Regions from separate parts of the Virgibacillus dokdonensis genome, predicted to be linked through region 4. Evidence: riboswitches for the same ligand, from Rfam matches in the RefSeq annotation. Region 4 holds a riboswitch; each other region holds the start of a gene.
The links. A riboswitch is a leader RNA that binds a small molecule or an ion and turns the genes downstream of it on or off. The one in region 4 is predicted to bind thiamine pyrophosphate.

Region 1 (8,015 bases), 360 kb from region 4:
AAGCTTTACTTTTGGTCGATGTACAAAAGGCTTTTGATGATAAAAAATGGGGCGAGAGAAATAATCAAGATGCAGAAGATAATATGAGAAAAATACTACAATTATGGAGAGAAAAGAAGTGGATAGTAATTCACATACAACACACGTCTGATAATCCTCATTCCGTATTTCATATGGCGAATAAAGGCTTTGCTATCAAAGAAATAGTTGAACCAATCGAGGGGGAAGTTATCATTACAAAAAAAGTAAACAGTAGTTTTATTGGTACTAACTTAGAAGAACAATTAAAAGCAAATGAAGTATCAACCGTTGTAATTACGGGATTGACTACACCGCATTGTGTATCAACGACTGCAAGAATGAGTGGTAATTTAGGGTTTGATACATATCTGATTTCAGATGCTACTGCAGCATTTGGATTGAAAGATCAAAATAATAGATATTATGATGCAGAAACTATACATAATGTATCTCTGGCTACATTGCATGGTGAATTTGCCACGATACGGACAACGGAGCAACTAATTAACAGTTTATAAAAAAGTATTTCATTACAAGGTGCAATTATGCAATCCTTTCGTTTATCTCAAATAATTTAGAAAATGGTGCAGCCAGGGTTTTTATCCGGGTATAAGGTGCTGTAAGCCTCCCACTTCAAAAATTGGAGATGTGAGTTGATCAAGTCTAAGTGGGAGATAACAGCACCCAAATCCCCGATTCGTTCAGTTGCCTTTAGGTGATACCCTTGCGGTACTAACATCAGTGGGGGATGAGAAAACCACTCATTGAGGTTCACTTTATCTATTGTCCTCTTAGAAAAAATCTGTTTTCCAACGCTTTAAATTTACCAAACTAGATAGACTTAATATTCAAATGGACGGCTATAGTTCCAATCTGAGTTGTGCAAAGTTGAAGAATTACGGTCTATCTTATAGGAAACAGAAAATGAATCGCTTTCACTATTTTTACTCCATGTTTCAAAAAAATATAGGATATAAGTATCATCATCAATAATTTCAGCTTTTGTTTCTTGAATTATATGGTATCCGTCAATTTTCACTTTAGAAATACCTTCTTTTTGTGGGAATTTTGCTAGCATTTCATCTCCTTCTGAGGCAAATTTTATAGCATCTTCTGCAGTAAATGGAGGGAGAGGCTCTGATGCAAATTGAAAACCACCCCACATGAATGCTAATATAATAACTGGAAACGATAGACTAATCCAAATTGCTTTTTTGCTTTTTATTTTTATATAGAGAATGCGATCAATCACAGCGTATAATAATGCCAGAAATGCGCCAAATAAAATGAATAACCAATTAAAAAGAAAAGAGTCAAGAGTCACCACAATAATACCGAAAAATCCTCCAAATAAACTATGTAATAGAATGTAAAGCCATCTATTTTTAAAGATGCCTTTTTTATGAATGAGCTCTACTATAATTGAAATAGGACTTCCATATAAAAGCAGTACAGGAAAAATATAAATGCTATAAATGAAAGTCCACCCTAAAAAGTCCACTTCTAAATAATAGGAAGCTGATTCTATTGGGAATAGATAAAAGATTGCAAAGTAGATAGCAATAAAGATAGTTAGTATGTAAGAAGTAACAAGTTTTCTTAATAAAAGGGGGAGAGTGTTCATATTAACGCTCCTTCAAAATTAATAAATGTTAGATAATTATTTTCGGCTAGAATATAGTTTTGACTGGATATAGAGTGAATTCATTCCTAGCTATAAACAATTATTATCTGTTCTATATCCATGTTGTAGTAAGTTGAAAATTAGGATATATCGTTATTATGCAGAAAAAATTTCGTTGTGTCCATTGTAGTTCAATTTTTCTATATGTTCATGATGATAAAAAATAATCATTAACCTGGAACTTACAGATTTTCTGGAGAAGAGGAATAATTCTATACATTAAAAAATCAGTGAAAGATAGGTTTCTCTCACTGATTTTGTATTTATTTAAGCCATCGAAAGCTCATGCCAATGTCTGTCAGAGAACCAATTTTCCTTTATATAGGACATCTCCCAGAAGGCAAGCTCGTATTCTTTAGCAATGATAAATTGCTCTTTCATCTTTTCTTTTTGCTTCTCCGTAGATTCGGATGCAATTTGATTAAGCAAATGAATCTGTTCATTGGTTGAATCTTGAAACCAGTCACTTGCATAGGTAGCAATCCAATTTTGATAGATTTTTTCGGTTGGTTTTGCATTTTCGTACGTTTTTCCGATATCTGCGTATAACCAATAACAAGGCAACATGGCTGCAATAGCTTGACCTAGGCTTCCAGATGCTACAGCGCGATATAAGTGTGATGTATAGGCGTAAGCAGTTGGGGCTGGTTTGAAATGATCCCAATCTGTATCTGTGATGTTTAAGATTTCTGCATGCTGTTTATGAACGGTTAGCTCTGCTTGTGCAGTTCCTTTTGCTTTGTCAGCTAGCATAGCTGTTACTTGAAAATCTTCAGCTAATGTAGCTGCCAAGGCATGGACTTTTCCATAGTGCTTCAAGTAATAAATGTCTTGTAAAATATAATACTTGAAAATGTCTAGGGATAAATCACCTTTGGCAATCCCTTTTACAAATGGATGTTTTACACTTTGCTCCCAACTCTTTGCGGTTACTTCTCGTAATGTGTCTGTAAATGACATAAAAAAATTCCTCCTCATACATACATGTTTTCATTGCTCGAGGAAGAAAGGGATATACTTAATACACGCAACCTATCTGTGTAAAAGGACTTTTTGTCCATACATATAAAAATGAAACAGGTAACGCTGTTAAGTAGTTTTCCACTTCCCTCCGCTGGTACAAACCAGATCAGGTTCTAAGGGTCGTTGTCTCAGCCGCCAGTGGGGCTCCCCTAGTAGAAATACTATACTTGAAGCATATCATAGTGTCATACAAAGTCAACTTTATTTTTCAAGAGATAAGAAAGTATAAAAATTTGATGCTATGGGATAACCAAATAACCGAATGAGCCACGTCCCGCTCCATCGCCCAGCAACTAGGCGACTTCATGAATCCGCCCTACGATAAGTCATCATGGGTTCGTGCCTCACCGTGATTTCTAAAACTTCAGTTGATTCGCTCCACTCGCTACGTTGCTAAACGGGCGCCCCGAGTCTTTGTTCTAATACTAATTGTATTTGTTATAGCGGGTGGATATAAAGCAACGAATGTTCTATAATAGATGTAATCGTTAGGAGATGGAAAATTGAGACCAGCATTAACGAAAGATATTCATGTACAAACTTTCAAAGACTACTATTGGTTAAAAGAAGAGTTACAATTATTTTGTAAGCAAAATGGCATTCGTACTTCGGGATCGAAATTAGAACTTACAGACCGCATTGAAACTTTCTTGCGTACAGGTGAGGTAAAAAAGCCAATCCGAAAAAGAAGCGGTACTAAAAAAGCAAAAACAAAAGACGAATTAAGCTTAGATACTGTAATTACGGAAAATCATCGTTGTAGTCAGCATGTGCGGGCTTTTTTTAAAACAATTATCCCGAATTTTCACTTCTCTACGTATATTCAAAACTATTTTAAAGAAAATGTCGGTAACACGTATCATGATGTTGTTCAAGCGTGGTATGAGGAGGGCGAATGAAAGAAAGATCCGTCATACAAGAAAACGATTGCTCCACAATTTGAATATAATCAATTTATTCGTGACTTTTTGCAGATCCGGCTAATAAAGGAAAAAGTAGGGAAGATGCAATTAAAGCTTGGAACAACATAAAGCAACGTCCAGGGAGTAACAAATATACGGCAAACAAATAACTGAGGTTTATGGATGAAGAGGGGGGTGTACAAATTGAACTATAAAAATATTATATTTGATTTTGATGGAACCTTGGCAGATTCAAAGCAATGCAGTGTATTAGCAACACAGAATGCTTTTAAAGCGTTACGACTACATATACCGTCTGCGGATACTATCGAACACTATATGGGAATCCCAATTGAAACATCTTTTAAAAAAATGGCAGATCGAGAGTTATTGAAAGATGAGTATAAGCTTTTATTGCAAACTTTCCGTGAACAGTATAAACAGTTAGAAAGCGATTTACTAACCGTTTTTAAGAATATACCAGAAGTGTTACATAAAATGGTTTTAGAGGAAAAATTGTTATTTGTTTTATCAAGTAAAAAGACAGATGTACTAAAACGGAATCTACAAAGTTTAAACATAGGTACTTATTTTCATGATATTATAGGATCAGACAAAGTATCTCATTATAAACCGCATCCTGACGGTATTTTAAACATCGTTGAACAGTATCATTTAAAAAAGGAAGAGACGGTTATGGTAGGAGATGCTATATATGACTTACAAATGGCTAAAGCTGCTGCTATTTCATCATGTGGAGTGACTTGGGGGAGTCATAAAAGAGAACAATTGACGGAAGAAAAACCTGATCATCTAATAGATGAAGTCATGCAACTTGTATATTCGTAATTTAGCTCCTTTTGTTGTTATTGGAGGGAATCATGAAAATTGAAACGAAACGACTTTTATTAGTTCCTTGTACAGAGGAAAACGTAAACATGGTTTTAGAACGAGAACAAAGTGTTGGTAACCATATCTATCAACACATAGAAAAGTTGCAAGAAGATCAAAGTCAATTGGGCTGGGGACCGTGGTTGATTTGTAATAAAGAGAATACACTTTTAATTGGTAATGCTGGATTTAAAGGAAAACCGGGTATAGAACGATCGGTAGAAATTGGGTATGGAATCATGGATGATGCTCGTAATCAAGGATATGCGACAGAAACTGTTGGAGCGCTTATAGATTGGGCCTTTGCTTTCGCTTCTGTAGAGCAAATTCATGCAGAATGCTTGGTTACAAATTTGCCATCCATAAGCGTGCTGGAAAAAGTAGGGATGCGCAAAACAAAAGAAGTAGATGATAGGATAAAATGGATATTGAAGAGAAACAGCGTTAACGAGGCTTAGTAAGATTGCCTTGTTGACGCTGTTTTAATTTCCCTATAGGAAAGTATAAAAGTGTAAAGGTTCATAGTATAAGAAAAACTACGCCTTTCGCCATAAGGCTTGGCGATAAGCCAAGTTTTTCTAAGAATATATTTAGACTGTTTTTGTATTTCAGTGACTATATGAATGGAAATATAACGAAAAGAAAACGAGGTTCATCACAAAAGAAGCGAAAGCGCTTTAATTGTTTTGTGATAGATTGTCGAAAATAGACTTATTTCTTATGGTACGCTTTTGTTAGAGGAAAGGAGGTGAAAGGATGGAAGGCGTTAAAAGAAGATTTATTAAATACCTAATACTGAAAGAAAGTGTGGGATGCAATGAATTAATAACCGAGTTCCAATTTACGAAGCATGAAGTTATGAACATAATGAAAGATATGAATCAATCTTTCAAAAAAGATGTCATTATTTCAAGTGATGAAGTAGTCTATATGTCTGAAGTTGGTAAGATGATCTGCTATAAGAAATTTTTTCTAGATAGAGAAAAATTATTTAGTCAACATGAATTTGAAATTCGCTACCATTTGATTCTTATTGCATTAGCAGTGGATAAAAAATATTTATCCTTACTGGAATTAGCAGACATATGCTTAGTGAGTAAAAATACGATATTAAATGATATGAAACCACTGAAAGAAAATTTACGTTTAAAAGGAATTGAAGTGGACTATTCTCGCAAGTTAGGTTATTTTATGAAAGGTTCAGAGTTTACAATAAGAAATGTATTAGTAACAGCAGTGAAAAACGTGCTTCGGTCCTCGGCAGGGCGAATACTGTTGGAAGAAAAGAATTTTGTAGATAGTTCAGAAATATTTCGGTTGCAAAAAAGACTGGAGCGAGTAGAGAGTAGAATCGGTATAACATTAACCGATGAACAATTAGATGAACTTCCATATATTATTCACTTTGTTTTAAAAAGGGCGAGCAAATTCAATCGTAATTGGTCCTTTAAAATAGAAAGCTATGATATTAAAAACACTGTAGAGTTTCCTGAAATACAGCAGATGTTTTGGGATTATAATGATTTAACACAAAGCGATTTGCTTTACTTATCCTTACAAATATTAGCATCCAATATGGTAGAGTCAGCGCTATTTATTACAGATGGGGACGAGGTATCTCAAGCAACGGATCATTTTATTGACAATATTGAAGTGAATTTGGCTATTAATATGTATCGTAGAAAAGAATTAAAGCATAAAGTACTTCTTCATATGAGACCTGCTATTTACCGAAGTTTGCTTGGTTTTCAAATTAATAACCCACTAACAAAAGAATTTTTAGCTCAATATCAAGAAATCTATCGTATAGTAAAAAAATCTGTTAAACCTTTTGAAGATATTATTCATAGGGAGATGTCTACAGAAGAAATTGTTTACCTATGCATGATTGTCTTAAGTTGGATCTATGAAACAGAAGAGACAGAAACCATTTTTAAAGCTGTAGTGCTATGTCCAAGCGGAACATCCATATCTAAACTATTATTAGTGACATTACAATCCATGTTTCCAGGAATAGACTTTATTGGTGCTTATGCAGTTAGACAGTTTAAAAAAGGTGGATACGAGGTTGATTTCATTTTTACAACGATTCCAATTAATGATCATCGAACCACTTTTATTGTTCCACCAATTTTAGATAGCCAAAGTAGGATGGAATTAAGAAGTAAGGTGCGAAATGAGATGAAAAGTGATAGTAATAGATTCGTGCATTCACTGGTAAAGTTAATTCAACCTTACGTTCCAACACAATATTTGGATGTTGTTTCTAAGAAAATTGGTTCCGTCTTAGTAAATCAAACAACTTGTGATTATTTGAACAATTCATTGGAGCACTTTAAATTTTCTATCGACCATATAAGCATTATGAAAGAGGATGTGAATTGGGAGGAAATTGTTGATCGTTCCATGTTACCTCTTTTAAGAAGAAATAGTATTACAGAAAAATATATCAATAAAACTAAAACGATTTTCTACCATAATTATGAGCAGATGTTAATTGCTGCGAATGTTTATTTGCCTCATGCAGCAACAGAATATGGGGTGAAAAAAAAGGACTTCCAAATTAATATTCTAAAAAAACCAGTATTTACCCCTACTGGTGAAGAAGTAAAGATAGTTGTAGCGTTAGCTCCTTCTGTTGATAATGATCACGTACCAACTTTAATTCGATTAAACAATTTATTTATGGATAAAAACGTCATGTGTGAAATGATGAAGGAAGATAATATATTTACCATCCAGAGTATTCTTAACAATCTAGGAGGAGCAGAAGATGGGTTTCGAAACTTTATTTCAGAAAGAACTAATTAAACTAAATACTGAATTTCATTCGTCGGATGATATGTTTGTAGCGCTTAGTCATGATTTAATAAAAAACGGTTATGTAGAGGATACTTTTAATCAAGCAATCATCGAAAGAGAAAAAGAATTTCCAACAGGATTGTCTACAGGAAAAGCATTGTTAGCTATACCACATACGGATACAAAGCATATTACAAAGCCATTTATATATGTTGTAAAGGCTAACAAGCCAATGAAATTTTTGCAAATGGCAACTACGGACACGTGGCTTGAAGTAAATATCATATTTATGCTTGGTATAAAGGACCCAGCAAAACAAGTCGGTCTACTTTCAGTGATTATTGATAAGTTCAAGGATGAGCAATTTGTTCATACATTTCAATCTATTTCAAATGAGAAAGAGATGCTTGCATTTTTAAAAAACAATTTTAGGAGAGATGAAAAATGAAAAAAGTAATTGTAGCTTGTGGTTCAGGGGTAGCGACTAGTCAGACGGTAGCATCAAAAGTAAAGTCAATTTTGGAAGAAAAAGGTGTTCGAGCAAGTGTAGAAGCAGTTGATATTAAGTCGTTAGATCAGTATATAAAGACCAGCGATGTGTATATTTCAATTACAAAAAATACAGAAGAATATGATATTCCAACTCTAAATGGAATAGCCTTTTTAACCGGTATGGGAATGGAAGAAGAAAC
Region 2 (8,015 bases), 190 kb from region 4:
ATGTTCTGGTTTTGACGTTGTCATCTATATCAACTCCATTTCTTATTTTTCGCTACTACACTTATACTATACCCCCCTATTGTATTTTATGCAATATGTTTGCTTATGAAAAATATAAACTACTGGGAACTGAAGTGGAATTAATAGCCACCCCTTTTTTTGCAAGGAATTTTTAGAGGATGCAATGAGGTTTTAAAACGCTTCATAATTCATTTTATGATGCTTAAATATTTACATGTTCCATAGAAGGCGTGGTAACGAGAGCCACTAAGGTATTTAGTGACCTTGAAAAAACTTTTAAGAATAAAAATGGGGCGCAGTTTAGCAACGTAGTGAATGGAACGAATCAACGAAAGACTTAGAAATCATGCCACTAAAATAGGGGTATGCCGATGTCGGGCGGCATACCCGTTTTTAGTGTCCTTCCTCTTAGTGGCGAACCGATGATGACTTATCGCCGTGAAGTCGCCTAATTGCTAGGCGATGGAGACGTGGTTATTCGGTTATTTTCTTATACCAAAAACCTCATTTTACTACTTTCTTGTCTCTTGAAATAGATGCAAAAAACCTCCTATTTTTTATAGTGTGATCCATGTTTTTTAGTAAAACAAAAATACCTTCCATTAAATGGCTTACTTTTTGCCAATTTTTCAAATTTGAAAGTACATCACCAACATAAAAACCTTTCTAGCAAAAATCTGCCAAAAAGGTCTATAGTTAGTTTCATAAATAGCTTCTGCAGCGATGCAGTCACTAAAATGCATAAACAAAAAACGCAATCAATCCTACCAAAATGGTCACTGCATATATCCAGATGAGTAGTGGCACATTTGATTTCAAAGATTTCGTTTCATATTCCATCGAACGTTGCAATTCACTTTGAGCGGTTTCACCTTCCGCTTCATATTGCTTCATTTTTCTCTCTTCCTGTTTAAACACGTACAACGTGCCCCCCAGAGCAACAAGAAATAAACAAAATAAGAAAATAATTAATACCATATTCATAGTAATAATCCCCCCCACGTTTACACGTATTTTCAATAAAAATTAACGATTGCTATATCGATAATTACAACATAAGTTTTATCATTTCCACTGGAATACTCAGAAAAATAAGATTTTTTCTGAGGGTGCCTGGTGAAAGCTTGGTTAAAATTTCTAGCTGCCTATTATGAAATAAAACTTTTATTATTGCAACTTTTCGACTGCCCTCTTAATTTATAGCTATCATAACTTTTACATGGATAGAAGCATTTTGCAATTCTTTTCATGCAATTGTCAAAAAAAGTTAACGTTTTCATGATTAGCTGTGGAAGTTAATTCGTAGGTAAAAGATTTTTTACTTGTGCTTTTTACCCCACCATACCAAGGGTGAGCGAAATTACGTGAGGGCGAGCACGTTCTTGACATGCGGGAGCGAATCCAACGACATAGCGAGCGTAATTTTGACGTACATGAGCGAAGTCAGCGGCATAGCGAGCGTAATTTTGACGTACATGGCGAAGTCAGCGGCTAAGCGAGCGTAATTTTGGCCTACATGGCGAAGTCAGCGGCATAGCGAGCGTAATTTTGACGTACATGGCGAAGTCAGCGGCATAGCGAGCGTAATTTTGACGTACATGAGCGAAGTCTACGGCTAAGCGAGCGAAATCTCGACCTACATGAGCGAAGTCAGCGGCATAGCGAGCGAAATCTCGACCTACATGAGCGAAGTCTACGGCATAGCGAGCGAAATATTGGCCTACATGAGCGAATCCAACGACATAGCGAGCGTAATTTTGACGTACATGAGCGAAGTCAGCGGCATAGCGAGCGTAATTTTGACGTACATGGCGAAGTCAGCGGCTAAGCGAGCGTAATTTTGGCCTACATGGCGAAGTCAGCGGCATAGCGAGCGAAATCTCGACCTACATGAGCAAATTCAGCGGCATAGCGAGCGAAGTTTTGCCCTACATGAGCGAAGTCTACGGCATAGCGAGCGAAATATTGGCCTACATGAGCGAATTCAAGCACGAGGCGCGGTGATTTCTCGACAAACCGGTGCAAATCACGCATTTTATACATATTATTTTAATAGAATAATTTAGAATAACGATCCACTCATATAATTTACAAATCTAATTTTTCTTCGTTTATACTACCTTTTGTTTCGTTTCTAAAATTAAATTAGCATGTACGAGACGTTTTCGTACAGCAATTCCTATCCAGCTAGCTAATGCAGCTTTAATAAGCCCAACGACGATAAATGGATACACTCCAGCTACGAATGCTGCATTCCACGAAAGATCTAAAATAAATTTCAACTGCGTTGTCCCAAACGCTAGCGTAATCAACATGCCAATTATATTTGCAATTAGAGCATTCTGGAAACGAAAGCTTGTTTTTTCGAGAATGAAACCTGTAACATATGCTGTAACAATAAAGCCAAAAATATATCCTCCTGAAGGACCTACTAACACATGTGCCCCGCCGCTAAAGCCAGCAAAAACAGGCACACCTGCTCCTCCAATTACCGCATAGCAAATCATCGCTAATGCACCTTGCTTACTGCCTAAAATAGTTGCCGTAATTCCGACTGCTAAAGTTTGTCCACTTATCGGTATGAGTGGTAGTGGTATTTCAATTTGCGCCAAAATAGCTGTGAGTGCTGCAAACAAAGCACAATTAAGCATAAAGCGAAGTCTTTTTCGTTGCTGTTCCATATTAATAAATCCCCCTATTTCCAATAAACGTTGATGTTTTTCAAAATTGTACTTGGAAAAAACAACATTGTCAACTTGATTAACGTAATAGTTTACATTCAGGATGAGCAAATTTATTGTTTAAACGTTCTATTTAGAGAGAAGCAATAATACCTTATTCAGTAAATACCATCAATCGATGCGTTTCTAAATAATTAAAATATAAATGAATATAGCAAAGAGTACCAGAAGTAATGAAAGTTATTCAGTCTTTCGGTTAAAAGTAACTTATTCTCAACTAAGCGGCTACTTCCTTATGGCGATAAACGTACTTAACCAGAAGATGAGCGACTTTTCCCACGCGGCGAGCGCTTTTTCCACGTTCATGAGCGACTTTACGACGTGCGGGAGTGATTTTCTCATGATAGGAGTCTGTAGTTTGAATTTATTCTTTCATATAAGATATACTTACAATACAAGTAAGAATCAAGGGAGAGGGGATGACTTACGATGGGGCAACAAATTAAAGGAAAGATTGCGTATATTACAGGTGCTGGTAGCGGTATTGGAAGAGCAACTGCACTTGCTCTTGCTAAGGAAGGTGTTCATTTAGGCATCATTGCGCGTACGGAATCCAAACTGGAAGCTGTTGCAAGAGAAGTAGAAACATATGGCGTTAACGCCAGTTATGCTGTTGCTAATATAGCAAAGTTGGAAGAAGTAGAGGGGGCTGTTGCGAAGCTAGAAACGTCGCTTGGGCCTGCAAATATTTTAATAAATAATGCAGGTATTGGAACATTTGATAATTTTCTAGAGATGGATCCAGTAACGTGGAAGCAAACTTTAGAGGTGAATGTGTTCGGTACGTATCACGTGACCCGTGCCGTCTTACCACATATGCTTAAGAAAAACCAAGGCGATATTATCATGATCTCCTCCAGTAACGGAATAAAAGGAACAGCAGGTTCGACTTCTTACAGTGCTTCCAAATTTGCCATTCAAGGTATGTCCGAAGCTTTAATGCAAGAAGTGCGCAGAAATAACATTCGCGTTTTCACATTAAATCCAAGCCTTGTTGCCACAGAGCTTGCTTTCGGCGAAAAGTTAGCGGAGAAAAATGACGATAAATACATGCAAGCCGAAGATTTAGCTGAATACATGGTAGCACAATTAAAATTGCATCCGAGAATGTTTATTAAACAGTCGTTACAATGGGCTACGAATCCGTTCTAAAACAAAACTGTTACAAAACGTTGATCCAAAAGCGATTTGCAACATTTTTCTATATTTATATATCATATTAATTACTTTGCAAAGAAAACTATTAAAATATATCACTAAGTCAGTGCAATTGTTTACGGCTTATTGTTAACATAATTTAGAAAATTCAACAATAGACTGCCATTTCAAACTTCGGTTTTTCACTCATCCGTAGGGCATATCGAAAGAACTGTTTGTGGAGCTGGACTGTTAACTTGTCCAGCTCTAGCAACTTCAATTCTTGAAGCAAGATCTAAGATGTTTAATCGTTATGTAACGTTAATAGCCAACGTCATTTTTATAAAACTTGGCTTATCTCAAATCTTATGGCGAAAGCTGTAGTTCTTATACTATGAACTATTATGCATTCCTATAGTGTAAAGTAAAAACGTTGGCTATGAATATAAAAGAACACGGCTTTCGTTTTTTCTTTGTAGTCTTAAAAGAAAGCAATTATATTTAAGAAGCTTTCTTCACCTGTTTTTTGGTCATAAATGTTTCTGCCTGCACTAATCGCGGAGCACTCGCTAAAATCACTAGCAAAACAATCGTACAAAAAACAAACGCACCTACAAAAGTCGTTCCATTCATTATAAATGAATACAGAACTGGCGACATTCCTTCGGGGGCATATTTCCCCCAGAAAATGACACCTGCAAGAAAATGCCAAAAATACCTCGCGATGCTACCAATGAATGTCGCAGCTACAACCCATGCCAAAGCAATTCGTTTATTCCCTTTTTGATAATTATTTTGAATTAAAGGAGCGAGTATTCCGGCAAAACCAACGCTAGCAAAAGCAATAAAATATTCAATAAAAAATTGCAATGGTGTCAAATAGTAAGCATCACCGAGCATTACCTGCAATAACCCCCATAAGAAACCCGCTAATATACCCGCCAACATTCCTCTCCGAAATGCAAGAATAAATATGGGCACCATAGCAAAAGAAATCGATATAGCTGGTGATAATTTAATCGAAGGAAGAAAATCCAAAATCATGGCAAATGCTGCAAAAAATGCTGCTTCAATCATTACTAATAAGCGAATATTTTTCATTAAAAAAGCTCCCCTTTCACGGAAACCTCAAGGGAAGCAGCATTGTTCGACGTAGTTGTTCATTGATTGTATAAAAGGTAAATGCTTTAAACGTTCGTTTTACACACAGAATCTTCCTTGTAAATCAAACTAGCATTTTATGCATAAACCTAAGCATTGTTGCCCACATCCCTACGCAAGTGCTAACTAAACAGGTTCAAAGGGTCTCGAACGATTCCGTTCCATCTCAGCCAAATGGCTCCCCTTGTGGTTTCTATGTATATGATTTTCATCTATTATAAACGATAAATTGTTCTTTGAACAGCTTTTAGCGTTAAAAGTTGTTTAGCATCCATTTTTTATAGCTATTGTTCAAATAAATAGTCAGAGAGATGAAGGTAGCTCTTAAACGACCACCTGCTAAAGCAGGTGGATTTAGACAAAAATGTCGACGACTAAAGTCGTTCCCCAGGCTAAAGTCCTGCTCAAAGGCCTTAGCTAAAGCATCCTCAAAGCTAGACTAAATATTTCGTCCTTACCTTCATTGAATTGATTTGTTATATCATTTCTTATTATTTCTTCCGTTACCGTCCCTACGGTGGCACAAAAATATCCTCTTGCCCACAAGTGCTGCCCCCAATATCTCTTTTTGAGTTCTGGAAACTCATCCTGCAATAATCTTGATGATCTTCCTTTTAGATACGGCAATATTTTACTTGGAGCAATACTTGGAGGACAGGATAATAATAAATGAATGTGGTCTTTTCCAACACTTCCTTGCAAATATAGTAATTCCCCTAGCTTCACAACCTTGTCTTAGCAAATCACGCACTCTCACCGCTATATGCCCGCCCAAAACCTTATATCTATACTTTGTCACCCATATGACATGATACTTAATATCATACACAGCATGACTATTTTTTCTATATCCTTCCATACTTTCACCTCTTCACTTCGTATGGACAAAAAAGATAAGGCTAAAAGCGGATACCGTCTAAAGAAGGTGGAGTTAGACCACGCATTTGTAAGTTAAACCACCTGCTGCTTCCATACACTAGTGAAGATAAATAAACGGTAAATACATATTTATCAAGAACAAGCAAATGTGTCGCCAATTTCAGACAAATGAATCTAAAACGACCTAGATTCAAAAGCAACAGCTTGCTTATCATCACACCTTGATGTGATTCGTAAATGACCTACTATTTCCACACTCATTTGCACTTCAAATTCATTCTTTACACCTTCTTATTAGTTTACACCAACGCGCTCCCACGCACGAGCAACTTCCTGAGCAGCGCTTTCCCCATACAAATCTTGAGCAGATTGAACGAGTGCTTGTCTTGCATCTTGGAAACTACTATTCGGCGTTAAATAGGTCGTTAATGCACGATAATAAACTTGTTCCGCTTTGCTTATACCTATGCTATTAACAGTGAAATAGGCCGCTTTATTCGGAATCCCACTATTGATATGAACTCCACCCCAATCGCCTCTTCGTGTGTTTGGTAAATGTTGATAATCATTCATATGATCTGGCTGATTATACCTTGTTGGGTTTGCCAAACTGCGCAATGCATCCCCTTCAACACCAGGTGTAAATACATCTTCACCAATTAACCAATCACCATCCACAAAATAGGCAAAAACATCAGCAAACGATTCATTTAATGCACCAGATTGGTTGGCATAGACGAGATCAGCTGTTTCGTCAATCACCCCATGTGTAAGCTCATGAGCTACAATATCATTTGCCCCAGATAACGGAGCAAATCTTCTTCCGTCTCCATTGCCGTAAATGATTTTATCACCAACCCATACCGCATTATTATAATTATTCCCATAATCGACAATAGACCGAATTGTCGCGCCATTATTGTCGTAACTAACCCGACCAAATGTATTATAGTAATAATCAAATACTTGTCCAGCATAATAGTGAGCATCAACAGCTGCCTGTTGTTCTTCATTCGTAAAGCGATTATCTTCATCTTTCACATAAACACCTGGAAGATTTTTATCGCCTCTTCCTTGATTCGTGAACGTTTCAATAACCCCATTCATTCGTTTTGTCGTATCATAGAGATAATAGTCCCCTTGATGATAAAACGTATTTAACTGTCTATGGTGTCCAAGGGTACCTATTCCACTTCCAGTAGAGGCAAATTCTTGCGCCTGATTGATTGCTTTTAAAACCTCTCCACTCTCTGCATTCACCCAAATATTCCAATACGCTGGTTTCGGTTTGGCAAATTGAAGCTCTACGCGATATGCTAATGTGTACTGTTTATTGTCATCGTGATAGACAACTAAATCAGCAGTTTCTTCCAGTGTATTAAACGTTTCTCCAGTTAATGATGCCATTTTTTGATCGGCTTCACTACGTTTTATATCAATGTGTTTCCAAGCATGATTAATTGCTTGTTTTTTAGTTAGTTTTTGTTTTTCTGTTAATTTTTCAGGAGCATTAGGATGAAATTCCCCGTTAATTGCTATAATTTTTTTGTCTTTATTCACATGTACGACAATTTTAGAATTATCTATCGGTATATTTTGAATTTTCGGTTTATAAATGTAGTGAGTCATCCCTATATCATCTACATTAGATTCTATAAAATCTAGTTTTGTTTCCGAGTTAATTTGAAAGAGTTCTTTATTCTCCAGCAAAAATTTTCTTACATCTGCCTCTTTCGTCACTTTTCGTTCAGATAACTCTCCGTTAATAAACGAAGGCCCTTTTTGCTTATTTTCTTGCTCCCATTTTGTTTCAACATCTGCATTTATTTCCCATTCATCCCTTGAATCAGCAGCATGGGTCACCTGAGCATTACTTACAATTAACGTAGTAGCTAAGGTGAGCAAACCCATTCGATGAAACCATTTCTTTTGCATTTGCATTCACTCCTTTTATTGGAAACTATTGGTATTTCTTGTGGGGATAATAGTATCGTAGATTTCCATATATGACAATAAATCATTTAACTCATTCTCGGTAAACTAATAGGTATTAATACCTATAAAACAAATTAAATA
Region 3 (8,015 bases), on a different contig from region 4:
AAAATTTTAAGGTTTGTAACGGATAGCTTAGTCGATACGAATGATGAATTACAACCTGAACCTGGTATGGCGGATTTTGAGGTAGACGAAGATAATAATACCGTCACTTTCACGCTAAAAGATGGTATTACATGGCATGACGGGGAGCCACTGACTACCGAGGACATTGCCTATTCCTATGAAGTTATTGCTCACAAAGATTACGAGGGAATGCGCTACACAAATGTCAATATGATTGAAGGTGCAGAAGCATATAACAAAGGAGAAGCAGACAGCATTTCCGGCATTGAAATTGTTGATGAAAAAACAATCGTATTAACGTTAACAGACGTTGCGCCAAATACAATTACAAATCTATGGACCTATCCAATGCCAAAGCACCATTATGATGGGATAGAAGTAGCTGATTTACCAGAATCAGACGCTGTACGTAAAAACCCAATTGGTACTGGACCATTCAAGGTAACAAACGTTGTACCAGGTGAAATGGTAGAAATGGAAAAGTATGCAGATTATTGGCAAGGGGAACCATACTTGGATGGCGTCGTTTATAAAGTTATTGATGCTTCCGTAGCAACTGGATCCCTTAAGAATGGAGAGATCGATATTATGCAAGCTCCAAGTAGCCAATACCCGGAAATAAAAGAATTAGATAACGTAGAAGCAATTGAGGAACCAGCACTGGGCTTTAACTATATCGGCTTTAAATTGGGGCATTGGGATGCTGAAGAAGGCGTTAACGTAATGGATAATAAGAAGTTCCAAAACAAACAACTTCGTAAAGCAATGGCTTATGCAATCGACGTGCAAGGAATTCTCGATTCCTTTTCCAATGGTCTTGGTGAGGTAATTGGAGCACCAGTACCTCCTGTCAGCTGGGCATATGCGGATCAAGCAGAACTAGAAGATTACAGTTATGACCCTGAAAAAGCGAAAGAACTATTAGATGAAGCTGGTTACGTGGATACTAATGAGGATGGTTGGCGTGAGAACCCAGACGGAGAAGAGTTTACAGTAAACTTCGATACGATGTCAGGTTCAGATATTTCTGAGCCACGTGCTCAATACATTTTACAGAATTGGCAAGATGTTGGAATTAATGCGAAATTAAACGGTGGTCTAAAAGAATTTAATTTATTCTATGATGTCCTGGAAAAAGATGAGGAATCGGTGGAAACATTTATGGGCGCTTGGGGGCTTGCTTCTGACCCAGATCCAACTGGTTTGTGGAAATCAGATAGCGTATCAAACTTTGCTCGTTGGGTGAATGAAGAGTCAGATGAGTTAATTGAAAAAGGACTTAGCGATGAAGCTTTTGATCAAGAATACCGTAAAGATGTATATGCTGAATGGCAAAAATTGATTAACGATGAATTGCCAAACATTTTCCTATACGCACCAGTGGACGTCTATGCAGTGAACAAACGTCTACAAAATGTTCACACCAATTCCTTTACAGCTCAGCAAGACACACATTTATGGTGGGTAACAAACGCTGATGAAGAATAGACTATAAAACTAATAAATAAGGGGAAAATAATATGCTCATATACACTTTACGAAGAATAGCCATCATGATCCCCATTATTTTCCTGGTCTCTGTAGTGGTATTTTTCCTGGCAAACCTTATGCCAGGAGATGCCCTTACAGGGAGGATTGATCCATTAAATACAGATCCAGCTTATATTGAAGAAATGCGGGAGAAGCTTGGCTATAACGATCCCATTTATGTGCAGTATTTAAACTGGATTAGTGGATTTTTTCAAGGGGATTTTGGACAATCCTTCGTGCATAAAATGCCCGCTTCAGAATTAATATTATCGCGACTGCCTAATACCATATTATTAGCCGTCGTAGCCATGATTATTACATACATAGTTTCCTTTTTAATGGGGAGATACGCAGGCCGCCATCCCTACACATTAGGCGACTATGGTGTACAAGTATTAAATTATTTAGCACTTGCCATGCCGAGTTTTGTAGCAGCCTTATTGTTTATTTACTTTGTTTCCTTTCAATTAGGATGGCTTCCAGCGACTGGAAGTATTGGTTCGGGGGTAGATCCTGGAACATGGGAATATATTATTAGTAAAGTAGAACATGCTATCTTACCGTCATTATGTCTTGGTTTATTACCCATTGCTAGCTATACGCAATTTTTACGTAATGACATGATTGAAAGTTCTCAAAAAGATTTTGTACGTATGGCACGTGCAAAAGGAACGCCAGAAAGGAAAATATATAATAAACATATTTTACGTAATTCTGTTATTCCTATCGTTACATTATTAGGATTTGATTTAGCTGGTATTATTGGCGGTTCTGTTATTATTGAAACCATTTTCACATACCCAGGGGTAGGGCAATTATTTGTAGATTCCATTAATAATCGAGATTACACCGTCGTTATGGCAGTTACAATGCTACTAACCGTAATGACACTTATCGGAAATCTACTAGCTGATATTTTCTATGCTTTAGTAGATCCTAGAATACGATTAGATTAGTGGAGGAGGTAGATTAAATGGAACCATCAACAAACCAAACCGTTCAGCTGGCCCCTCCAAAGAAGAAAAGCTTATCACAATGGGGAATTGCTCGTAAAAAGTTTGTCCGAAATATTCCTGCGATGGCAAGTCTTATTTTCCTGTTCGTTGTAACAGCATTATCGATGTCAGCTTCACTTTTATCAGACATTGATCCGAGCCGTATTAACCCAAGACTCGTTGAAGTGCCGCCTTCTGCTGAACATTGGCTTGGAGCAGATTCTGCTGGAAGAGATATTGTCACCATGCTGCTATACGGTGGGCGGACGTCACTATTAATTGGTTTTTCTTGTATGACCATTATTATAACCATTGCGACAATAATAGGAACCATTTCAGGGTATTACGGTAACATAGTAGACAGCATTCTCATGCGATTTACCGATTTCATGATGAACTTCCCATTTCTCATTTTTGTTATCGTATTACAAGCAATCTTTGTTGACAGTGGAGTGTTAGCATTAATTCTTGTTATCAGCTTGCTTAGCTGGACAGGGGCTGCAAGGGTAATTCGAAGCAAGGTAATGTCGGAAAAAGAAAATGAATATGTGTTGAGTGCTATATCCATTGGAACAAGGCCTTCTAAAGTTATGATTAAACATATATTACCTAACGTCATGTCAACGATTATCGTTCAAGCAACGCTGTTATTAGCAGCGATGATCGTGGCGGAGACAGGACTTAGTTACCTTGGATTTGGGGTTCCTGTCGGTACACCAAGCTGGGGCAATATGCTACAAGCAGCACGCGATCCTGGCACGTTTGAAAATCTGTGGTGGATTTGGCTACCACCAGGTTTATTAATTACATTAACTATTTTATCCATCAACTTTATCGGTGAAGGGTTTAAGGACGCTTTCAATCCGAAATCAAAAAAATAATGCATGAAGCGAGCCTGAGCTTGTTTAATAAGCTCAGGCTCTACCTATGTCAGATTTATTTTTGGAGTATATTTTTTATTTGTTGTATCTTGCTGCGATCCAGTTTATATGCGAATGAATCGTTCCTTCTAGCGCCAGAACCAAAGTGGAATGCATGGGGTTTCACTTGCTCGTATACATCAGCAAAGGTTGCTGGCTTTAAACCATGCCCCACCATCATATTTACATGTGTATCCGCAGCCAAATGAATCAATCGTTGTAGCTGCGGAATTGCATCAGGTGCTTTATAGTTACCTCCTGCAGTTAACACTGTCGTTATTTGCTTATATTGTGCCAAGCATGCTAACGCTTCTTCTTGGTCACGAGCAAAATCAAACGCCCGATGAAAAGTTACTTCTAAATCATCAGCCACATCTAATAGCTGTTTCAACACTTCCTCATCAACTGTTTTTTCAGCAGTCAATGCCCCTATAACGATACCGTTTGCACCCATCTTTTTAATCAGATCTATATCTTCCTTCATCGTGTCTATATCGTATTTGTTGTATACAAATGATTGACTATGCGGACGAACCATGACATTTATAGGCAGATGGACAGCTTCAACCGCTTTTTTTAGTAAACCGTAACTTGGTGTAAGCCCTATTTCTGCCATCGCAGGGCTAAGTTCAATCCGATCTGCTCCATACTGCTCTGCTTCTATCACATCCGTTAAGTTCGTAGCAATAACTTCTAAAAGCATGAACAACCCTCTCCTTTACACACAATACCCTTATCCTACCTGATGAGAGCGCCTTTTAATAGACCAAAAAGATGCAAATAACCTACTACTATCCTCACTTCCTTTGCCTAAATCTACCATCTATGCTTTAATGGCAATACATAGTGTTATTATATATCTCACTAGGGGAGCAATTTTATTGCTGAGAAAGGAAACTTGACCCTTTGAACCTGATCTAGTTTGTACTAGCGTAGGGAAGTGACAACTTGCATGAATAGTAATAATCAGGCAATCACTTCCCCATTCTATTTACATCGTAGAATGGGGATTATTATTTTCTCCAGATGCAAGTACGTCTTATCCTGAACTACAAAGGTTTGTTGTTTCCACATCTTCTCTAGCATTAAAATAATTTCAATTATCGAGAGGAGAATATAGTATTATGCAACAACTATTTACAGATCGTTTATGGAAAAAGGTAGAGCCAATTTGGAAATCCTATTTGGAGCATCCGTTTGTAAAAGGGTTAGGAGAAGGTTGGCTTGATAAGGAAAAGTTCAAGCACTGGATGAAGCAAGACTATGTTTATTTAATAGAATATTCTCGCTTGTTTGCACTAGGAAGCGCGAAAGCACATGATTTATCAACAATGACAACGTTTGCCAATTTACTTCATGGAACCTTGCATATGGAAATGGATTTACATCGTAACTATGCAAGCAAGTTTGGCATAACTGCTGATGAATTAGAAGAAACAGAAGCGGCGGCAACAACGACTGCATACACAAGTTATATGCTAAATGTGGCACAACAAGGTGGCATAGAAAATACAGTCGCCGCCGTACTCGCTTGTGCTTGGAGTTATAATTACATTGGCAAAGCATTGGCAGCCTGGCCAAACGCCTTGGAACATGAATTTTATGGCAATTGGGTACAAATGTATTCCTCCGAAGATTTTACAGCACTGGCTAACGATTGCATTGATTTAATTAATACAATTGCGGAAGATAAACCAGAACACGAGTTAACCATCTTGGAAGATATCGTTGTGAAAACGAGCTATTTTGAATATATGTTCTGGGACATGGCAGAACATCAAGCCATGTGGCCTGTCCCTGTTGCTGCCCAAAACTTATAATTCTTTGCAAATCTTTATCCGTTGAAATGACTATTAAAAGCAATAAACTAAAAAAGCAATAATTATTTTGGACCAATATCAGGCGGCATGATCTACAGATTTTTAACTTCATAAAAAACCGCCCTAAAAATGTAAAGCTCATCATTTAAAAGCTACGGCTATCACCATAAAGACTTGGTGACATGTCGTAGCTTTCTTTATTCCTTAGGTAGAACGATACAATAGCTTGCTAACAGCCTATTATAACCTATAGATTTCGAAAGGATATATATACCAGATAGATATGATACAACATTGTTACACAGATAATTTATAATGAAAGAGAGGGAGGTTTGCCCAATGGTTCGAATACTAATCGTTGAAGATGAAAAACCAATATCTGACTTAATAAAAATGAGTCTCGGAGATGCAGGATATGAATGTTTCTGTGCCTATGATGGAGAACAAGCTGCTGATATGATTGAAGCAAATCATTTTGATTTAGCAATTTTAGATATTATGCTCCCCAAAATTAATGGCTATGATTTACTAGAATATATCCAGCCTTACGATATACCAGTCATATTTTTAACTGCCAAATCAGATGTAACGGATAAAGTAAAAGGGTTAAAGCTTGGAGCGGAAGACTACCTAACGAAACCTTTTGAAATCGTAGAATTACTAGCCCGAGTGGAAACTGTTTTACGCAGATATGATAAAAACAAACAATTTATAGAATTGTTTGATATAAAAATAGATACGCTTTCCAGAGTCGTAACCAAATCAGGAAAAACTGTTAATCTAACAGCGAAAGAGTACGACTTATTATTATTATTTATCAACAATAAAAATATTGCTCTATTTCGGAGTAACATCTCTATGAAAGTATGGGGAGAAGATTTTGTCGGCGAAAGCAGGACGATTGACCTGCACGTACAACGTATGCGACAAAAGCTTGGTTTAAAGGATAAAATCGTAGCAGTCTATAAGGTGGGCTATAGACTGGAGGTATAGCATGAAGTTATTCTGGAAAATATTTTATTCCACGATGATCGTATCTGTCTCCTGCTTCAGCATTGGAAGTTATATATTAATTGACTCCGCTTTTCAAGATTCTATCAAGCGCGAAGCCACTTCTGTATTTGAGGAAAATGATATTTTAAGATACTCGCTACAAAAAGAACTACGAGAGGCTTCCGTATCGGATTTTTACTTCGCTGATGAAAAAAACAAGGAATCAATATCCAATGAAGAGCTACTCATAACCGTTGCCTCCTCCTTAACCATTTATGAATCTGGTGGAGAACTTACTTTTCGTATTAGTAACCAGGACGGACATGTCGTATACGATAATTTTAATGAAGATTTAAGTAACGATGCCGTTACACAAGTATCGAATCAATCTAAAGGCTACCAAGTAAAAAATGTTAATGGGAAATATTTTCTTCACGCTATGACACCACTGCAATTACATGAAGATTTATTCTACATTGAAAACTTTCGAGAAATATCCGATATTTTTGCGAGTAAAAATGACCAATGGACAATGTATATGTATATTACGCTGCTGATGATTGGAATAGGTGCAATCGTCATGCTAGTCACTGCATGGCTACTGACAAAACCGATCTATAAATTATCGAAAGCAACGAAACAGATTACTAAAGGAAATTTTGAAGAACGAACGAGTGTTAGCAGCTATGTTGAGGTTGAGGAATTATCCCGCAATTTTAATTTTATGGCTGAACATATTGAAGAAATGATTTCTCAGTTAAAAGAAGCCAATCAAAGACAAGAAACATTTATTGGGAGTATTAGTCATGAATTAAAAACACCACTTACTACCATGATAGGTTATGCAGATATGCTTCGCTCTAAAAAGTTAGATTCAGAACAAACATTTATGGCAGCGAATTATATTTTTCAAGAAGGAAAGCGAATTGAGGAGTTAACAATGAAATTACTCGATTTGTTGGTATTAAAAAAACGAGATATTGAAACAAAACCCATAAAAGCAACTGCCTTTTTCAGCCCCTTGCAACAGTACATGGAACCTATTTTTGAAAAAGAAAATATGGATTTTCATGTGGAAGCAGAAGAAGCTATGATACCTATTGAGCCCGATTTAATGCGAACCGTTTGTACCAATTTACTCGATAATGCAAGAAAAGCAATCGATCATGATCATGGAGAAATTATGCTCCATGGCTTTATCCACCAAAACGACTATCACATCCGTATTTGTGATAATGGAAAAGGTATTCAAACAGATGAAATGGCTAAAATTACCGACGCTTTTTATATGGTTGATAAATCAAGAGCAAGGGTACAAGGAAGTGTGGGTCTAGGACTTGCTATTTGCAGTGAGATTATCCATTTACACAAAGCTGAACTGACATTTGACAGTGAGTTTGGCGAAGGTACTTGTGTGACAGTAATGATTAAAGGTGTGAAGCGATGATGAAAAAGAATAAAATACACCTTACCAACGTTCTTTTAGCTATTATAGGGGTTAGCATCGCTTTCTTACCATTTATTTTAAAAAATGTTCAAGAGGAGCGTTTGTTGAATCATATTTTTGTATCAAATTTCCAAACAGAAGAAAAACAAGTGAATGATAATCAAACGACATCCATTGAAGAAAAGTTAAAATTAATCGTTAATCATTATGACGGAAATGAAAACATTGCCATCATTGAAAAAAGTAATGATGAGACGAAAAGAGCTGAATACCTTTCTAAGGGAATTAA
Region 4 (8,015 bases):
CTTATCCGGCGTGATTGTGGAATATTTAGGATGGCGTTTTCTATTTATTACGGTTATACCGTTTACCTTGTTTTCTATAGCATTTGCTTATAAATATTTGGTAAATGTTTCAGAAACTACAAAACCAAAAGTGGATATTCTTTCGCTCGTTTTTTCTACGATAGGCTTTGGAACACTTATATATGGATTTAGTGCAGGTGGAGAAAAAGGATTCCTTAACCCAAGTGTGTACAGTTTCATCGTTATCGGTGTGTTGGGAATTACCATCTTTTCTTTTAGACAATTTAAGTTAAAGGAACCTGTTTTGGATCTTCGAGTATTTAAATATCCGATGTTTACGCACGGGATGCTGATGTTTTTAATTATTATTATGATGATGTTTTCTTCAGAAATAATCTTACCTATTTTTATGCAGGGAGCTTTAGCGTTTACTGCAGCTAAGGCAGGAATGCTATTATTGCCTGGTAGTCTCATTAATGGCGTCATGTCTCCTGTGATGGGACATTTATTTGATAAATTTGGACCACGTGTCATGATGATTCCTGCGACGATTATTTTAAGTAGTACGATGTTCTTGTTAAGTAGATTAAACGAAAATACAGAAGCATGGATGATTATTGTTGCTTATATTATTTTAATGCTCACTGTTTCTGCCATTATGATGCCAGCAGAAACAAATGGATTAAACCAGTTACCGAAACGGTTGTATCCACATGGGACGTCTGTGATGGCAACACTTCAGCCCGTAGCGGGGGCTGTCGGTGTTTCTGTTTTTATTAGTATGTTAAATGCTAGGCAAAGCCTTTATCTAAGTCAATCGGCAGCTCCAAATGATCCCGAAACAATAAATGAGGCAATGATTATAGGAGTAGAGTTTGTTTATTTTATTGCATTTGCTATTTCGATCATTGCGGTTATCTTAGCATTTTTGGTTTATCGAGCAGTTCCAAGTGAACAGTTTAGTGACGTAAAGCAACAAGGAAATCCTGAGAAACAGAGTAATGAGAATTAAATTAGAAAAGCGTTGCTAGAAGGTATTGACTCTAACGTAACGTTATCGTTTATGCTTTTTCTATAGGGTTTAGGGATTATAATACAAGGAAAATGACAGCTTTTACTATTAAAAAAATTAGGGAGGGATATAGGTTGCAAGTAAAGGAAGTTGCTGGTTTAGTTGGTGTTAGCATCCGTACGCTTCATCATTATGATGCCATTGGTTTGCTAAAGCCGGAACATACAACCGAAGCAGGTTATCGCATTTATACAGATGATGAATTGGAACGGCTACAGCAAATTTTATTTTATAAAGAAGTTGGCTTTCCTTTGAAAAAAATAAAAGCCATTTTAGATAATCCTATCTTTGATCAAGTTGAAGCGTTAGAAAAGCATCGCGAACGATTGCTTGCTAAACGAAGCCAAATTGATACGATGCTAGAAACGATTCAAAAAACGATTCAACATACGAAAGGGGAAATGAACATGAGCAACAAGGAACGCTTTGCAGGCTTTGATTTTAGTAACAACCCTTACGAGCAAGAAGCGCGTGAGCGTTGGGGGAATGAAGCTGTTGACAAAGCAAATGCCAAGATTAAACAATTAAAGGACGAAGAAAACTTGCAACAAATCATGAACGATTTGTATCGCAGGCTGGCAGAGATTCGTAATGAAGATCCTGCTTCAGACATTGCACAACAGCGAATTGGAGAATGGTATCAACTGTTAAATCATATAGGAACCTATTCTTACGACGCTTTTAAAGGCTTAGGAAAAATGTATGTAGAAGACGAACGTTTTCAGAGAAATATGGATCAATTTGGGGAAGGATTAGCCATTTTTATGCGTGATGCCATGGCAATTTACGCAGATCATCGTTAAAGCTTCCTAATGACAGATAAAGCCTCAGTGTGGGAGCGCATGGCCCGCTGAGACTGTAGAAATATGTAAAGTCGCTGAAGTTCATCTAATTTCGCTTGAGTTTCATGAAAAGTCGCTGAAGTTCACAAGCTAGTTATTCGAAGTTCCCAATGAGACGCTGAAGTTCACAATGATGGACGAGTTGCTACACCTTAAACCAATAAAAAAACAGTAGAATCAAAACGCTGCTGTTTTTTTATTGTCAAGGAGATTAGAAAATCTTGCAGCTGTGGATAAACTTACTAAGTTATTTAGCCACGTCTGGCGCAAGCGCCCAGCAACTAGGCGACTTCACTCCATTGCCCGAAGCTAAGTCGTCATCGGTTCGTACTAAATAGGAAGTCCGACTAATGATGGGCTTGCCGGAGGGCGCCGGCATACTCCTGTTGCAGCAGCATGATTCTTAGAACTTTCGTTTGCTTCGTTCCAGTCGCTACGTTGCTAACCGGGCGCCCCGATCCTTTGTTCCACTATAGGAAAGTATAAAAGTTTAAATGTTTATAGTATAAGAAAAACTATGCCATTCGCCATAAGACTTGGCGACAAGCCAAGTTTATCTAATTGGTTTGGCTTCCTTTATAGATTTGCGACTGCTGTTTGTATATCGGGAGCTTTAGTAACTGCCGATATAACAGAAACGCCATCAGCGCCTGCTTCCATAACAGCTGCTGCATTTTCAGTGTTAATTCCGCCTATACCAACAATTGGCATGTTGGGGTATAGCCGTTTTACTTCTGTTATAAAGCCTGTACCTACTGCCATCTTTGCATCTTCTTTTGTAGAAGTTGCGAAAATGGGGCCCACGCCAAGATAGTCGACGTAATCCAGCGGGCTGGCATGCAGTTCTTCCAGGTTGGAAACAGAAAGACCAATCCATTTATTTGGAAACTGTTGGCGCAATTCTTTTGCGTGCTTATCATCTTGACCGACATGTATGCCATCTGTATCTAAAACTGCTGTTAACTCTACATCATCATTAATAAAAAACGGAATGTTATGTTGGCGACAGATATTGCGCAATTCTTTTCCTAATAACGTTTTTTGTATGCCAGATAAAGCACCAGATCCTTTTTCCCGATATTGAAAAGCTGTAATACCTGCCTGAATCGCTTCTTTTAAAACTTGCTTCGGGTCTCGATCACAATTTTGGCTTCCCATGATGAAATATTTACGTAAAGCTTTTTGTAAATGCAAGCTTCTAGCCTCCTTATTTACTTAACGTTTAGCTCTTGCGAAAGACATATTACTTGATGTTAAGCTGATCTATTCCATTGGACAATGCGTCAATAAAGGCTGGAAGAAAGCTGCCAGAACCTTGAACATGCTCTTGATTAGCAGCATACTCGGCTGCTAATCCATAAAAATGTACGGCTGCAAATGCCTGTTCTTCTACTTTCGCATTTGTAGCTAGACAAGCTGCTATAATAGAGCCTAGCAAACAACCAGCACCTGTGATTTTTTCCAAATAGACATGCCCGCTTCTGTTTTCTATTACCGTTTCATTGTTACTACAAATATAGTCCGTCTCTCCTGTTACTACAGCAGTCGTATGATACATGTTGGCTACTTTTTTAGCAATCTCTTTTCCATCACCATCTCCGACAGATTCTACCCCCTTTACTTCCCATGGCATATCAACTAGCTTAGCCATTTCGCCTGCATTTCCTTTAATAACAGTAAATTGTACTTCTTGTAATAATTGTTTAACGACATCTTTACGAAATGATGTGGCGCCAATGCCAACAGGGTCTAGTACTACTGGGATGTCTTTTTTGTTGGCGGCTTTACCAGCAAGCTTCATTGCTGGTATCTCTGTCAATGTTGATGTACCAATATTTATAAGCACACCATTAGAAATGGACGCCATTTCTTCTGCTTCTTCTGTTGCTTTTGCCATAATCGGTGAAGCCCCAAAAGCTAGTAAACCATTAGCAGTAAAATTCATCACGACTTCATTTGTCAAATTGTGAATTAACGGATTGGCCTCCCTAACTTGCTCTATAATTGATGTATTCATTGTTTCACCCTTTCTTCACGAATTCCCCAATGGTTGGTAGGGCCGTTCCCAGCGCCTAATGGGAAAGAATGCTTAATAGCTGCTGTAACAAATTGTTTAGCCTCTTTTACCGCTTCATATAACGGCAGGCCTTTAGCTAAATGAGCGGTAATGGCTGCCGAGTACGTACAACCAGTGCCATGCGTACTTGTTGTGTCAAAGCGTTTGGAGTGAAAGGTATGCATCTTATGTCCATCATATAAATAGTCAATGGCATCTCCATGCATATGTCCACCTTTTACTAGGGCAGCCCGAGCACCATGTTTATCCACCATTTCTTTGGCTGCTTCTTGTAAATCGTTAACATCATGGATTTTGTTGCCAGTAATAAATTCTGCTTCTGGAATATTTGGCGTAACAACAGTTGCTAAAGGTAGAAGCTGTTCTTTTAAATAATCTCTTGCTTCTTCGGCAATTAAAGGATCGCCGCTAGTAGCAACCATAACAGGGTCCATGACGTAGTATGCGTCTGTACTAGTAAGTTGTTTTTGGATGACGCGCATCATCGATTCATTGGCAATCATGCCTGTTTTTAGACTGTGTACAGGCATGTCAGAAAAAACAGATTGCAATTGCTCATCTATCATATCAATAGGGATATGGTGGACATTTTGTACACCAGTTGTATTTTGTGCAACAATCGATGTGATGACGGACATACCATAAACAGTTAACTCTTGAAATGTTTTCAGATCTGCCTGAATACCTGCACCTCCACTTGGGTCAGTTCCTGCAATCGTTAATGCACATGGAATTGGTTTCAAATTATTCGCTTCCTTTCTTTATATAATTGCCAGTATATTTCGTGAACCATGATGGCTCATTTTCGAGCGAACTACTATCTAGAATGATTCCCAAACATATAAATAGTTATCATATAGTCTTGGACTTAAAGCCAGTTTAATACTGCCTTTGTATACGAATCAGCTTATCTGTATTCACGCGTGAAACAATAAACCACCCTAAAAAAGCTCCAGAAATGCTACTTGCTAAAAATGACGGGACAAAGAATAGAGCTCCGGCACTACTGTCCATGAATAAGCGAGCAATGGGTACGGCAAGCAAGGATCCTACAATTCCAGTCCCTATACTTTCTCCAATGACAGCCCATCGTTTCTTCTCAAATCTACGATACAGTAAAGCTGCAAACCATGCTCCTACCATGGCTCCTGGAAATGCTAATAAAGTTCCAAGTCCTAGCATATTTCGTAACAGACCAATCATAAAAGCTATTATTACAGCAGGTCCAGGTCCTAACGTAATAGCTGCCATCACATTAACAGCATGTTGCACGGGGTACGCTTTGGCAAATCCAGCAGGAAACCAAAGAAATTGTGCTGCTAGTGTGCCAATAGCAACAAAGACAGCCATTAATGTTAATGTGTATGTTTTTTTCATAGCATCACCTTGCTTTTGTCTATTTTACTAAGAGGAAAGTAGTGAAGAACAGCATTTTTAATAGAAGTTGCTGTAAGGTTTCTTTCATTCTAAACGGGAAGTCGTTGTCGACGAATAGAATAGAACAAAAGGAACAAGCATAACGCCATGTTACTTATCCTATAAACCTTATCTTTTCCTAACATGCAAAAAAAGTCAGACCCCAGACAGAACCTGACTTAGAAGAAGAAATATAGAAAGAGAATCTCTACTACTTCCCTCCGCTGGTCTTAACCAGATCAGGTCAATAAGAGTCAGAAGCTATTGCTTCTTCTCAGCCCATGATAGGCTCCCCTAGTAGTTCTTATAAAATATTCTACTAAAATATTAAACGCTAACACATCAAGCTTAACAAAATGGTAGATGTTTGTCATGGAAAAAGCTAGTACCTTTCCGCATCTTTATTACCTTGAATTGTACTTGCGTGGTTTAGAGATAGTTGTAAAGGGAAAATAATTGCCTGTTTTGAATAATGGCCTGCAAATCCACTTTCTATAAAATTACGGTCCATCTTTTATAGATGAAGTTAAAACATATTCAAAACTTTTAAAAGAAAGGTTAATAATTTCATGTGGACATGAATATGATAAGCATTACAAGATGGTTCTAAAATCCTAGTTTTTCATCGGTATATTAGAAACGCTTTCATGAAGAGGTGGTGACCTACTCCATGAGATTATAGAAGGATAAATCAGAAAGTGAAAGGAGGGGGAACAAATCTATTACAAAATAAGTAAATGCAAGATATTCCTTACAGGTGATAATGAACCGGGGAAAAAACTGTTTCAATAGACTGAATTTTTAGTTTGTTAACAAGATACCTATTTGCGAGTTTAAAATGTAAAGGCATGACAACATCCACCGCAAATATATGGCAAGAAACTATCTATTTCTAAAGTTGAGGTGCTTTAGAGTGGTGGAAATTTGTAAGAAACGAGGTGAAATCAGAATGTCCAAAGAAGTCATACTGGAACTAAAAGATGTCCATACGCATTTTTTTACGGAAAAAGGGGAGGTTCCCGCTGTGAATGGGGTTCGTTTATCTGTATGTAAAGGAGAGGTCGTTGGTATTGTTGGAGAATCGGGCTGTGGAAAAAGCGTCACATCCTTATCCATCATGCAATTAATACCTAGCCCGCCTGGCAAAATTGTAAGTGGTGACATTTATTTTAAAGGGGAAAATATCGTATCAGCTTCTCCTAAAAGAATGAAACAGATACGGGGAAATGAAATTGCTATGATTTTTCAGGAACCAATGACATCTTTAGATCCTTTATTTACCATTGGTAATCAAATGATAGAAGCGATTCGACTACACGAAAAAACAAGCAAAAAAGAAGCGCGTAACAAAGCGATTACATTATTAGAACTTGTTGGAATTCCTAGGGCAAATGCTATTGTCGCTAGTTATCCGCATCAATTATCAGGTGGAATGCGACAGCGGGTCATGATTGCAATGGCGATGGCTTGCGAACCAGATTTGTTAATAGCGGATGAACCAACAACAGCACTTGATGTAACGATACAGGCACAAATACTCGATTTAATGCGACAGTTAAATCAAGAAAAGCAGACAGCTATTCTGTTCATCACACATGATTTAGGTGTCGTTGCAGAGATTTGTGATCGCGTCGCAGTGATGTATGCTGGGCAAATCATCGAAGAAGGGACGACGAGAGAAATATTAAAATATCCTAACCACCCCTATACAAAAGGATTAATTCGTTCATTACCAAATGTGAAGAAAACAGAACAACAATTATATTCTATTCCAGGTACGGTTCCTAAGCCACAGAAGGAAAAGATAGGTTGTCGTTTTGCACCTCGTTGTGAATGGGCATTTGCACCATGTTTTCAAGCAAACCCTCCATTATATGAACTAGAAAATAACCGCACAAGTAGATGCTTTTTACATGAAAAGGAAGCATGATTGCTCCCATTAAAGCAAGCAGGAAGGAGGTAGAGGAGAAAGTGGTCCAACCATTGTTAGAAGTGAAAGGATTACAGAAACATTTCGCAGTTAAAGGCGGGGTATTTGGAAGGAAAAAGCGTGTTATCAAAGCTGTCGATGATGTCTCATTCAGTGTAAGAGAAGGAGAGATACTTGGTATTGTTGGAGAGTCAGGATGCGGAAAATCAACAACTGGAAAAGCCATTTTACGATTATTGGAGCCTTCGAGTGGGGAAGTGATGTTTGCTGGAAAAAGGATAAAGGATCTTGAAGCAAAAGAGTTGCGAAAGCTCCGCAAAGATATGCAAATTATTTTTCAAGATCCTTACGCTTCGTTAAATCCAAGACATACGGTTGAAAAAATCATTGCAGAACCGCTACTTGTTCATGGGGTGACAGCCAAAACAGCACGTAAACAGCGTGTGAAAGAACTGTTAGAAATAGTCGGTTTAAATAGCTACCATGCTTCCAGATACCCACATCAATTTAGTGGTGGACAACGGCAACGAATTGGTATTGCTAGAGCGTTAGCAAATCATCCTAAATTAATTATTTGCGATGAGGCTGTTTCTGCATTGGATGTATCTGTTCAGGCGCAAATTTTGAATTTAATGCAAAAATTACGTGAAGAATTTCAATTGACTTATTTGTTTATTG

Region 1: linked by a shared signal. The riboswitch ahead of tenA (thiaminase II) and the one ahead of thiW (energy coupling factor transporter S component ThiW) in region 4 are both predicted to bind thiamine pyrophosphate.
Region 2: linked by a shared signal. The riboswitch ahead of thiT (energy-coupled thiamine transporter ThiT) and the one ahead of thiW (energy coupling factor transporter S component ThiW) in region 4 are both predicted to bind thiamine pyrophosphate.
Region 3: linked by a shared signal. The riboswitch ahead of tenA (thiaminase II) and the one ahead of thiW (energy coupling factor transporter S component ThiW) in region 4 are both predicted to bind thiamine pyrophosphate.

What each region holds. Positions count from the first base shown of each region.
Region 1 is NZ_LT745763.1:3,093,188-3,101,202, reverse strand. It holds gene B2C77_RS16105 (cysteine hydrolase family protein) at 1-539, shown strand, start outside; gene B2C77_RS16100 (hypothetical protein) at 863-1,522, opposite strand; gene tenA (thiaminase II) at 1,973-2,665, opposite strand; TPP riboswitch at 2,795-2,889, opposite strand; partial or broken gene B2C77_RS16090 (DUF6434 domain-containing protein) at 3,232-3,800, shown strand; gene B2C77_RS16085 (HAD family hydrolase) at 3,835-4,479, shown strand; gene B2C77_RS16080 (GNAT family N-acetyltransferase) at 4,512-4,979, shown strand; gene B2C77_RS16075 (BglG family transcription antiterminator) at 5,278-7,332, shown strand; gene B2C77_RS16070 (PTS sugar transporter subunit IIA) at 7,295-7,771, shown strand; gene B2C77_RS16065 (PTS sugar transporter subunit IIB) at 7,768-8,015, shown strand, end outside.
Region 2 is NZ_LT745763.1:3,262,980-3,270,994, forward strand. It holds gene B2C77_RS16795 (metal-sensing transcriptional repressor) at 1-24, opposite strand, end outside; gene B2C77_RS16800 (hypothetical protein) at 754-1,005, opposite strand; gene B2C77_RS16805 (biotin transporter BioY) at 2,133-2,702, opposite strand; gene B2C77_RS16810 (3-ketoacyl-ACP reductase) at 3,192-3,914, shown strand; gene thiT (energy-coupled thiamine transporter ThiT) at 4,401-5,000, opposite strand; TPP riboswitch at 5,152-5,255, opposite strand; partial or broken gene tnpA (IS200/IS605 family transposase) at 5,478-5,919, opposite strand; gene B2C77_RS16825 (M4 family metallopeptidase) at 6,234-7,874, opposite strand.
Region 3 is NZ_LT745762.1:291,766-299,780, reverse strand. It holds gene opp4A (oligopeptide ABC transporter substrate-binding protein) at 1-1,509, shown strand, start outside; gene opp4B (oligopeptide ABC transporter permease) at 1,542-2,507, shown strand; gene opp4C (oligopeptide ABC transporter permease) at 2,525-3,427, shown strand; gene B2C77_RS01750 (copper homeostasis protein CutC) at 3,483-4,169, opposite strand; TPP riboswitch at 4,323-4,422, shown strand; gene tenA (thiaminase II) at 4,591-5,286, shown strand; gene B2C77_RS01740 (response regulator transcription factor) at 5,626-6,279, shown strand; gene B2C77_RS01735 (sensor histidine kinase) at 6,281-7,726, shown strand; gene B2C77_RS01730 (hypothetical protein) at 7,723-8,015, shown strand, end outside.
Region 4 is NZ_LT745763.1:3,450,536-3,458,550, reverse strand. It holds gene B2C77_RS17715 (MDR family MFS transporter) at 1-1,012, shown strand, start outside; gene B2C77_RS17710 (MerR family transcriptional regulator) at 1,105-1,875, shown strand; gene thiE (thiamine phosphate synthase) at 2,491-3,108, opposite strand; gene thiM (hydroxyethylthiazole kinase) at 3,158-3,931, opposite strand; gene thiD (bifunctional hydroxymethylpyrimidine kinase/phosphomethylpyrimidine kinase) at 3,928-4,734, opposite strand; gene thiW (energy coupling factor transporter S component ThiW) at 4,871-5,368, opposite strand; TPP riboswitch at 5,607-5,713, opposite strand; gene B2C77_RS17685 (ABC transporter ATP-binding protein) at 6,357-7,337, shown strand; gene B2C77_RS17680 (ABC transporter ATP-binding protein) at 7,379-8,015, shown strand, end outside.